DNA from 2 places in the Mycolicibacterium litorale genome. Region 1 is predicted to be linked to the other one. Evidence: riboswitches for the same ligand, from Rfam matches in the RefSeq annotation. Region 1 holds a riboswitch; the other holds the start of a gene.

What was found. Region 1 has a riboswitch for glycine ahead of gcvP (aminomethyl-transferring glycine dehydrogenase). Riboswitches for the same ligand answer to the same signal wherever they lie in the genome.
Region 2: linked by a shared signal. The riboswitch ahead of gcvH (glycine cleavage system protein GcvH) and the one ahead of gcvP (aminomethyl-transferring glycine dehydrogenase) in region 1 are both predicted to bind glycine.

Annotation. Positions count from the first base shown of each region.
Region 1 is NZ_AP022586.1:1,551,448-1,555,656, reverse strand. Features, by position in the region: gene gcvP (aminomethyl-transferring glycine dehydrogenase) at 1-2,483, opposite strand, end outside; glycine riboswitch at 2,648-2,746, opposite strand; gene G6N30_RS07290 (M20 family metallopeptidase) at 2,761-3,978, opposite strand; gene G6N30_RS07285 (DUF1028 domain-containing protein) at 3,968-4,209, opposite strand, start outside.
Region 2 is NZ_AP022586.1:4,483,026-4,487,234, reverse strand. Features, by position in the region: gene G6N30_RS21360 (ABC transporter ATP-binding protein) at 1-1,198, shown strand, start outside; gene G6N30_RS21355 (energy-coupling factor transporter transmembrane component T family protein) at 1,195-1,956, shown strand; glycine riboswitch at 2,010-2,100, shown strand; gene gcvH (glycine cleavage system protein GcvH) at 2,309-2,710, shown strand; gene G6N30_RS21345 (L-serine ammonia-lyase) at 2,707-4,092, shown strand; gene G6N30_RS21340 (TetR/AcrR family transcriptional regulator) at 4,139-4,209, shown strand, end outside.

The DNA of each region.
Region 1 (4,209 bases):
AAGTCCGCCAGCCGCTTCGCCACATCGTCCACCGTGACACCGGTCTGCTTGGTGATGGTGCGCAGGTCCAGGATGCACTCGTGGGCGACCATGCCGTTCTCGCCGGTGTACAGCACCGGGTAGTACTCGTCGAGGCGGCGGGCCACGTAGTTCGCCGAGGCGATCGCCGTCAGCGAGGCCGCGCGCAGACCGGGCGCGCCCATCATCCGGATGTACATCCAGGTGATCGGCAGGATCGACGCGGAACCGTACGGGGCGGCCGACACGGTGTAGTCGTCACCCAGTTCCGCGGCGAGCGGATGACCCGGCAGGTACGGCGCGAGGTGAGCACGGACCGCGACGGGGCCGACACCCGGCCCGCCGCCGCCGTGCGGGATGCAGAACGTCTTGTGCAGGTTGAGGTGGCTGACGTCGCCGCCGAAGCGGCCCGGGCGGGCGAGCCCGACCAGGGCGTTGAGGTTCGCGCCGTCGACGTAGACCTGCCCGCCCGCATCGTGCACGGCCGCGCAGATGTCCGCGACGTCGTGCTCGTACACGCCGTGGGTGGACGGGTAGGTGATCATCAGCGCGGCCAGCCGGTCGGCGTTCTCGGTGACCTTGGCGCGCAGATCGTCCAGGTCGACGTCGCCGTTGGCGCGGCACGCCACCACCACGACCCGCATCCCGGCCAGCGCCGCGGACGCGGCGTTCGTGCCGTGGGCGCTCGACGGGATCAGGCACACGTCGCGCTCGGGGGCGCCGTTGGCCTCGTGGTAGGCCTTGATCGCCAACAGTCCGGCGTACTCGCCCTGCGATCCGGCGTTGGGCTGCAACGAGATCTCGTCATAGCCGGTGATGCCGGTGAGCCAGGTCTGCAGATCGGCGATCAGCCGGCGCAGGCCCGGGGCGTCACCCTCAGGGGCGAACGGATGCTGCCTGGCGAACTCCGGCCAGGTGATCGGCTCCATCTCGGCGGCGGCGTTGAGCTTCATCGTGCACGAACCCAGCGGAATCATGCTGCGGTCCAGCGCGATGTCCTTGTCCGCCAACGACCGCAGGTAACGCATCATCTCGGTTTCGGTGCGGTACCGGGTGAACGCCGGGTGGGTGAGGAAAGGCGAAGTGCGCGTGGCGATCTCGGGACCGGTGAACGGCTGGCCACCGCGGGTGGCGCCGAACGCGGCCAGCACCGCGGCGACGTGGTCCGCGGTGGTCGCCTCATCACACGCCACGGAGACGTGGTCGGCGTCGACCAACCAGAGGTTGATCCCGTGCGACTTGGCGGTATCGCGGATCTCGGCGGCGCGGCCGGGCACGCGGGCCAGCACGGTGTCGAAGAACGCGTCGTGCACCACCTCCACACCGGCCTGCGCCAGACCGGTGGCGACCGCACGGGCGTGCCCGTGCACGCGGCGGGCGATCGAGGTCAGCCCCTCGGCACCGTGATAGCTGGCGTACATGGCCGCCATGACCGCCAGCAGCACCTGCGCGGTGCAGATGTTGCTGGTCGCCTTGTCCCGGCGGATGTGCTGTTCTCGCGTCTGCAACGCGAGCCGGTACGCCGGCGCGCCGTCGGCGTCCACCGACACCCCGACCAGACGGCCGGGCAGCTGCCGGGCGTGCTTGGTGTGGACGGCGAGGTAGCCGGCGTGCGGACCGCCGAATCCCATCGGCACACCGAACCGCTGGGTGCTGCCGAAGGCGACGTCGGCGTCGTACTCGCCCGGTGGGGTGACGATGGTCATCGCGAGCAGGTCAGCGCCCACCGCGACGAGGGCACCGCGCTCGTGCGCCTCGGCGACCAGCGGCGCCCAGTCGACGAGGGCACCGCTCGCGCCGGGCAGCTGGACGATCACCCCGAAGAAGTCGCCCTCGGGCAGGCCCTGGCGCAGGTCGGCGGTCACGATCTCGATCCCGAGCGGGCGGGCGCGGGTGGCCAGGACGGCTGCGGTCTGGCGGTACACGTCGGCGTCGACGGCCAGGCGAGTCGACGTGCTGCGGCCGGCGCGCTGCATCAGCGTCATGGCCTCGGCAGCCGCGGTGGCCTCGTCGAGCATCGACGCATTCGCCACTTCGAGGCCGGTCAGGTCGCACACCATGGTCTGGAAGTTCAGCAGCGCCTCGAGACGGCCCTGGCTGATCTCGGGCTGATACGGCGTATAGGCGGTGTACCAGGCCGGGTTCTCCAGGATGTTGCGGCGCAACACCGGCGGGGTGAGGGTGTCGAAGTACCCCTGGCCGATCATCGACACCGCGACGGTGTTCGACTCGGCCAGCGCGCGCAGTTCGGCCAGCGCCTCGGCCTCGGACGCGGGGGCAGGCAGCGACTCCAGGCCGGGCGCGACTCCGTCGGCCGACAGCGCGTCGAGGATGTTGGCCGGCAGGGCCTTGGCGGCGAGGTCGTCGAGGGTCGCCACGCCGATCGTGTCGAGCATGACCGCGACGGCGTCGGAGTCGGGACCGATGTGCCGGTCGGCGAAACGGGGCTGATGAGCATCGAGCACGGGTGAGATCTCCTACCGGGCGCAGAACCGCTGGACGATCCCTCTCCCTCTGTCGTCGACCCGGGCGGGCGCCTGAGAGATTCAGCGCGGTCCGACGCCGTCGGGATCCGTGCCTTTCCCCATGGGCGGGTGGACCGCTGGTCCACCGCTTTCCAGAGGCATCGAAACCGTGCGCGGTCCTGGGTGCCTGAGAGGTTGACGGAGAGGTGTTGCTCCTTCGGCGCCCGTGACTGGCGGTCACGGAGCTCTCCCGCACACGGGCGATGCAGGCACCAGTTTAGCGGGCTCGATCCGAGTGGGTGCACCGCGAGGTCGCGGCAGCATGCGCGGCGAAGTCGATCGCCGTCCATGCCAGCGCCGTCGCGCCGTCGCGCAGCGCCCGCTCGGCCAGCGGTCCGACCGCCGCGTCGGCGAACGCGCGCTGGTGGTTGACCGCAGGCAGCGAGCCGATGCCGAGGTACGGGTGGATGGCCCGGACGTGCTGGGACACGTTGCCCATGTCCGTCGACGCCGTCCTCATCGCCGCCGCGCCGTCCGGCGGCGGCGAGGTCATGTCCCGGCCAAGGGCCGCGGCGTTGTCGACGAACCAGCCGAGCAGCTGCTCGTCGGTACGGAACTCCGAATAGCGGGGCGATTCGTCGCGAATCCGCAGTTCGCATCCGGTGGCGGTGGCGCCCGCGGTGAAACAGGCCCGTATTCGCCGCTCGACGTCGTCGAGTTCGGACAGGCTTGCCGCCCGCACGTACCAGCGGCCCGTCGCGAGGTCGGGCACCGCGTTGGGCGCCGTTCCCGCCTCGGTGACCACTCCGTGCACCCGCACGGTCGGCGGCAGGTGCTGACGCAGGAGTCCGATCGCGACCTGGGCGACGGTGAACCCGTCAGCGGCGTTGACCCCCAGATGCGGGTATGCCGCGGCGTGCGCACCGACACCCCGGTAGGTGACCTCCCAGTGCGCGACGGCGAACGGCTCGGCGCGCGCGGCGTCGGCCGGCCCGGGGTGCATCATCATCGCCGCATCGATGTCGGCGAACTGTCCGGCCTCGAGCATCAGGATCTTGCCGCCGCCGCCCTCCTCGGCCGGTGTGCCGATGACGTGCACCGTGAGCCCCGCCCCCGGCACCGCGTCCTCGGCGGCGCGCACCATCAGCGCCGCGCCGACCGAGGCCGCCGCGATCAGGTTGTGGCCGCAGGCGTGGCCGAGCCCGGGCAGAGCGTCGTACTCCGCGACGAACGCCACGTGGACGGGCCCGGAGCCGGCGGTGGCGCGGAAGGCGGTGTCGAGGCCTCCGGCCCTCGGGTCGACGGTGAATCCCTCGGATGCGAGCAGCGCGGTGAGCCGGCGATGGGCGCGCACCTCGTGCCACGCGGTCTCCGGGTCGGCGTGCAGGCCGGTGCTGATCTCGCGGATCGTGTCCCAGCGGCGGTCGAGACACTCCTGCGCGGCCCGCTTGCGGCGCGCCGTGGCGTCCCGGTGCTGCGCGGGGTCAGAGGTCACCGGGCGCTCCGAACGACGGTGCCGCCGCGGGATCCAGCGCCCGCCGGACGTAGTCGTCGCGCTGGGGCGCCCAGACATCCCACAGCGCGCACAACGCTTCGTACGGATCGTCGGCCCAGTCGACCCGCAGTGTGGTCTCCGGCCACTCCACTTCGCGGTAGACCAGCAGGCCGGCCGCGTGGACAGGGCCCTCCTCCCCACCGGCGGCCAGCGCGGCGCCCAGTCCGTCGA
Region 2 (4,209 bases), 2.6 Mb from region 1:
CCAGGTCATCCTGTCCCGCGTCGGCGACGATGTCGCGTTCGGCATGGAGAACTTCCGCGTCCCCCGCGCGGCGATCTGGCCGCGTGTGCACGATGCGCTGCGCGCGGTCGGGCTGACCCTGCCGCTCACCCAGGACACCGCGCACCTGTCGGGCGGGCAGAAGCAACGCCTCGCCCTGGCCGGTGTGCTGGCGATGCACCCGGGTCTCATCCTGCTCGACGAGCCCACCGCCAACCTCGACCCCGACGGCGTCGCCGAGGTGCGCGACGCCGTCACCGCCGCGGCCGACCTGACCGGCGCCACGGTCGTCGTCGTCGAACACCGCACGAAGGTCTGGCTGCCGGTCATCGACCGGGTCATCGTCCTGGGTGAGAACGGCGGCATCGTCGCCGACGGCTCACCGGAACAGACGGTGCGGCGGGAGAGCGCACGACTGCTCGAGGCTGGCATCTGGGTGCCCGACGGTCCTGTCCCGGTCATCACCCGTACTCCTCCCGCGTGCGCCGAACCGCTGCTGACCGCCGGAGATCTGGCGGTCGGTTACCGTCCGGGTCCGGCCCTGCACGACGGGCTGGGCTTCGATCTGCGGCGCGGCCGAATCACCGCGGTCACCGGACCGAACGGCTCGGGCAAGTCAACCCTCGCGCTGACCGTCGGTGGACTGCTGCCACCACTCGGCGGCACCTTCGAAGCCGCGGCCGCCTTCGCCCCGTCGGCGAAGAACCGGCAACCGGTCCGCTGGCGCTCCAAGGAGCTCCTCACCCGGATCACGAGCGTCTTCCAGGACCCCGAACATCAGTTCCTGGCCGGTACCGTGCGCGACGAAATCACCCTCGGCCCAAGAGCACTCAAACGTGACCCGGTAGAGACGGCCGCACTGGGCGACGCCCTGCTCGAGCGGCTCCGTCTCGCCCACCTGGCCGACCAGAGCCCGTACACGCTCTCCGGCGGAGAGAAGCGCCGGCTGTCGGTGGCCACCGTGCTGATGACGCGGCCGGGTGTCATCGTCCTCGATGAACCGACGTTCGGTCAGGACCGCCGCACCTGGGCGGAGCTGATCCACCTGCTCGCCGAGATCGCCGACGACGGCACCGCGGTGGTCGCCGTCACCCACGACGCCGAATTCGTCGAACTCCTCGCCGACGACCGCATCGAGCTCCCGCTCGCCGCCGTCGGCTCACCGAGCACCGCACTATGAGCGTCGACGCCCGCCGTTCGGTGAACCCGGTCGCGCGGCTGCTGACCGCGGCGGTGATCGCCGTCGCGCTCGTATTGAGTGTCGACTGGGTTTCGGCTCTCACCGCGCTCGTGCTCGAGATACCGCTGTTCGTCGCGCTCGGGGTTCGGTTGCGGCCCTTCCTGATTCGGGGTGGTCTCATCACGGTCGCGGCCGGCCTGACCGCCCTCACCAACCTGCTCTACGGCGAGGTCGGCGGCACCGTGCACTGGCATTTCCTGCTGATCAACGTCAGTGACGGCTCCATCGCGCTGGCGCTGGCCATGTTCCTGCGTGTGCTGGCGATCGCCCTGCCGTCGGTGTTCCTGTTCCTCGACGTGCAGCCGACCGAACTGGCGGACGGGCTGGGTCAGATCCTGCGGCTGCCCTCGCGATTCGTCGTCGGCGCGCTGGCCGGAATGCGCCTCGTCGGGTTGCTGCGGGAGGACTGGCGGTACCTGGGCTACGCGCGCAGGGCGCGGGGCGTCGCCGACCACGCCCGGCTGCGGCGAGCGCTGGGTCAGGCGTTCGCCTTGCTGGTCTTCGCGCTGCGCCGCGGCTCCAAACTGGCAACCGCGATGGAAGCGCGGGGATTCGGCGCCTACCCCGGCCGCACATGGGCGCGTCCGTCCACCTTCGGTGCACCCGAATTCGCTCTCGTGGCGGCGGGCATCGCCATCGCCGTGGCGTCGGTCGCCGTCTCGGTCGTCTCCGGCGCGTGGAGCTTCATCGGGGGGTAGCCGACGATCGAGCGGGTGTGTATGTTGTGGACTCAACGAACTGAATACGCCGTTGAAGCGTTGTGGGAGAACCTCGAATTCGAGGCGCCGTAGGAGCAATCTCCTCCCCGGGAATCTCTCAGGCCCCAGTACCGCGACGCCGAGGCAACTCTGGAGACTAGACCGGTCGCACGACCGGTCTGACCGAAGGTGTACGACGCCGCTGCGGCGTCTCAGACTCTCAGGTTCCCGGACAGAGCGGGGAGGGCGCCAGCCCGGTGTGGTCCGGGCTCTCGAACCCTGGAGCTGCCCTCATGTCCCGATGTCCCGCACTCGTCGCCACGTTCACCGACCTCGCCGGGTGGACATCACCGTGACCACCACCGAGCTTCCCGTCGACCGTCTGTACAGCGCCGACCACGAGTGGGTGACCCTCACTTCCGCGGAGGTGCCCGTCGACCCCGTCCGAGTCGGTATCACCCGGGTGGCCGCCGAAGCACTCGGCGACCTGGTGTTCCTCGACCTGCCGGAGGTGGGCGCCGAGGTCACCGCCGGAGCGGCCTGCGGTGAGGTGGAGTCCACCAAGTCGGTGTCCGACCTGGTCGCCCCGGTGACCGGAACCATCACCGAGATCAACACCGCCGCGGTCGAGGACCCCGGCCTGGTGTCCGCCGACCCCTACGGCGCGGGATGGCTCTTCACGGTCGACGTGACCGCGGTCGGTCCGCTGCTGACCGCCGCGGAATACGCCGAAGCGAACGAAGCCTCGTCATGACCGTCAGCGTGTTCGACCTGTTCTCGATAGGCATCGGCCCGTCGAGTTCTCACACGGTCGGACCGATGCGCGCGGCCAATCAGTTCGTCGGCATGCTGCGGGACGGAGGCCGGCTGGGGGCACTCGCCGGCATGCGCGTCGACCTCTACGGGTCGCTGGCCGCCACCGGCGCGGGGCACGGCACGATGGCGGCCATCCTGCTGGGACTGGAGGGCTGCCGACCCGAGACGATTCCCACGCGGCACAAGGAATCGCGGGCCCGCGAGATCGAGCAGACCGGGGTCGTCAGAGTGGACGCGACCGTGCCCGTGCGGCTGCGCGAACGCGACATCGCCCTCCATCCCGCAACCGTGCTGCCCACGCACAGCAACGGGATGCGCTTCACCGCTCTCGACGCGCGCGGCGACGTGCTGGCCGCCGAGACCTACTTCTCCGTCGGCGGCGGGTTCGTCGTCACCGAGGGTTCGGCCCACGACGACCGCCACACCGCGCGACCGGTACCGCTGCCCTACGGCTCGGGTGCCGAACTGCTCGGCATCTGCGACCGCCTGGACATCCCGATCAGCGAGGTCGTGCTCCGCAACGAAACCTACAGCCGCACAAGGGGTGAGATCCGGTCCAGGTTGCTAGACATCCGCGACGTCATGGTGGAGTGTGAGCAGCGCAGCATCCGCCGCGACGGCCTGCTCCCGGGCGCGCTCGGGGTCCGGCGTCGCGCCAAGTCGTGGTACGAGCGCCTTCGCGCCGAGGACCCGGAACGCCGACCGGAATTCGCCGAGGACTGGGTCAATCTCGTTGCACTCGCGGTCAATGAGGAGAACGCGACCGGCGGACGCGTCGTCACCGCACCCACCAACGGCGCTGCCGGCATCGTGCCGGCCGTCATGCACTACGCGGTGCACTACACCCGGGCCGGCACGGAGAATCCGGACGACACAGCCGTCCGGTTCCTGCTGACCGCGGGCGCCATCGGGTCGCTGTTCAAGGAGCGCGCCTCGATCTCCGGCGCCGAGGTCGGCTGTCAGGGCGAGGTCGGCTCGGCGGCCGCGATGGCCGCCGCCGGGTTGGCCGAAGTGCTGGGCGGCACGCCCCATCAGGTGGAGAACGCCGCGGAGATCGCGATGGAACACAGCCTGGGGCTGACGTGTGACCCCATCGCGGGGCTGGTGCAGATCCCGTGCATCGAGCGCAATGCCATCTCGGCCGGCAAGGCGATCAACGCCGCGCGCATGGCGCTGCGCGGCGACGGGACCCACCGCGTGAGCCTGGACCAGGTCATCGAGACGATGCGCACCACGGGCGCCGACATGCACTCCCGGTACAAGGAGACCTCGACCGGGGGCCTCGCCGTCAACGTATCGGTGAACCTGGTCGAGTGCTGAATACCTAGAGGATTTACTTTACCAACCGGACGGTAAAGTAAATCGGGTGACCGCACGGGGGCGACCCTCATCTGTCGAGGCCATCTTCGTCGCGGCCCGCGCCCTGCTCGACGAGGG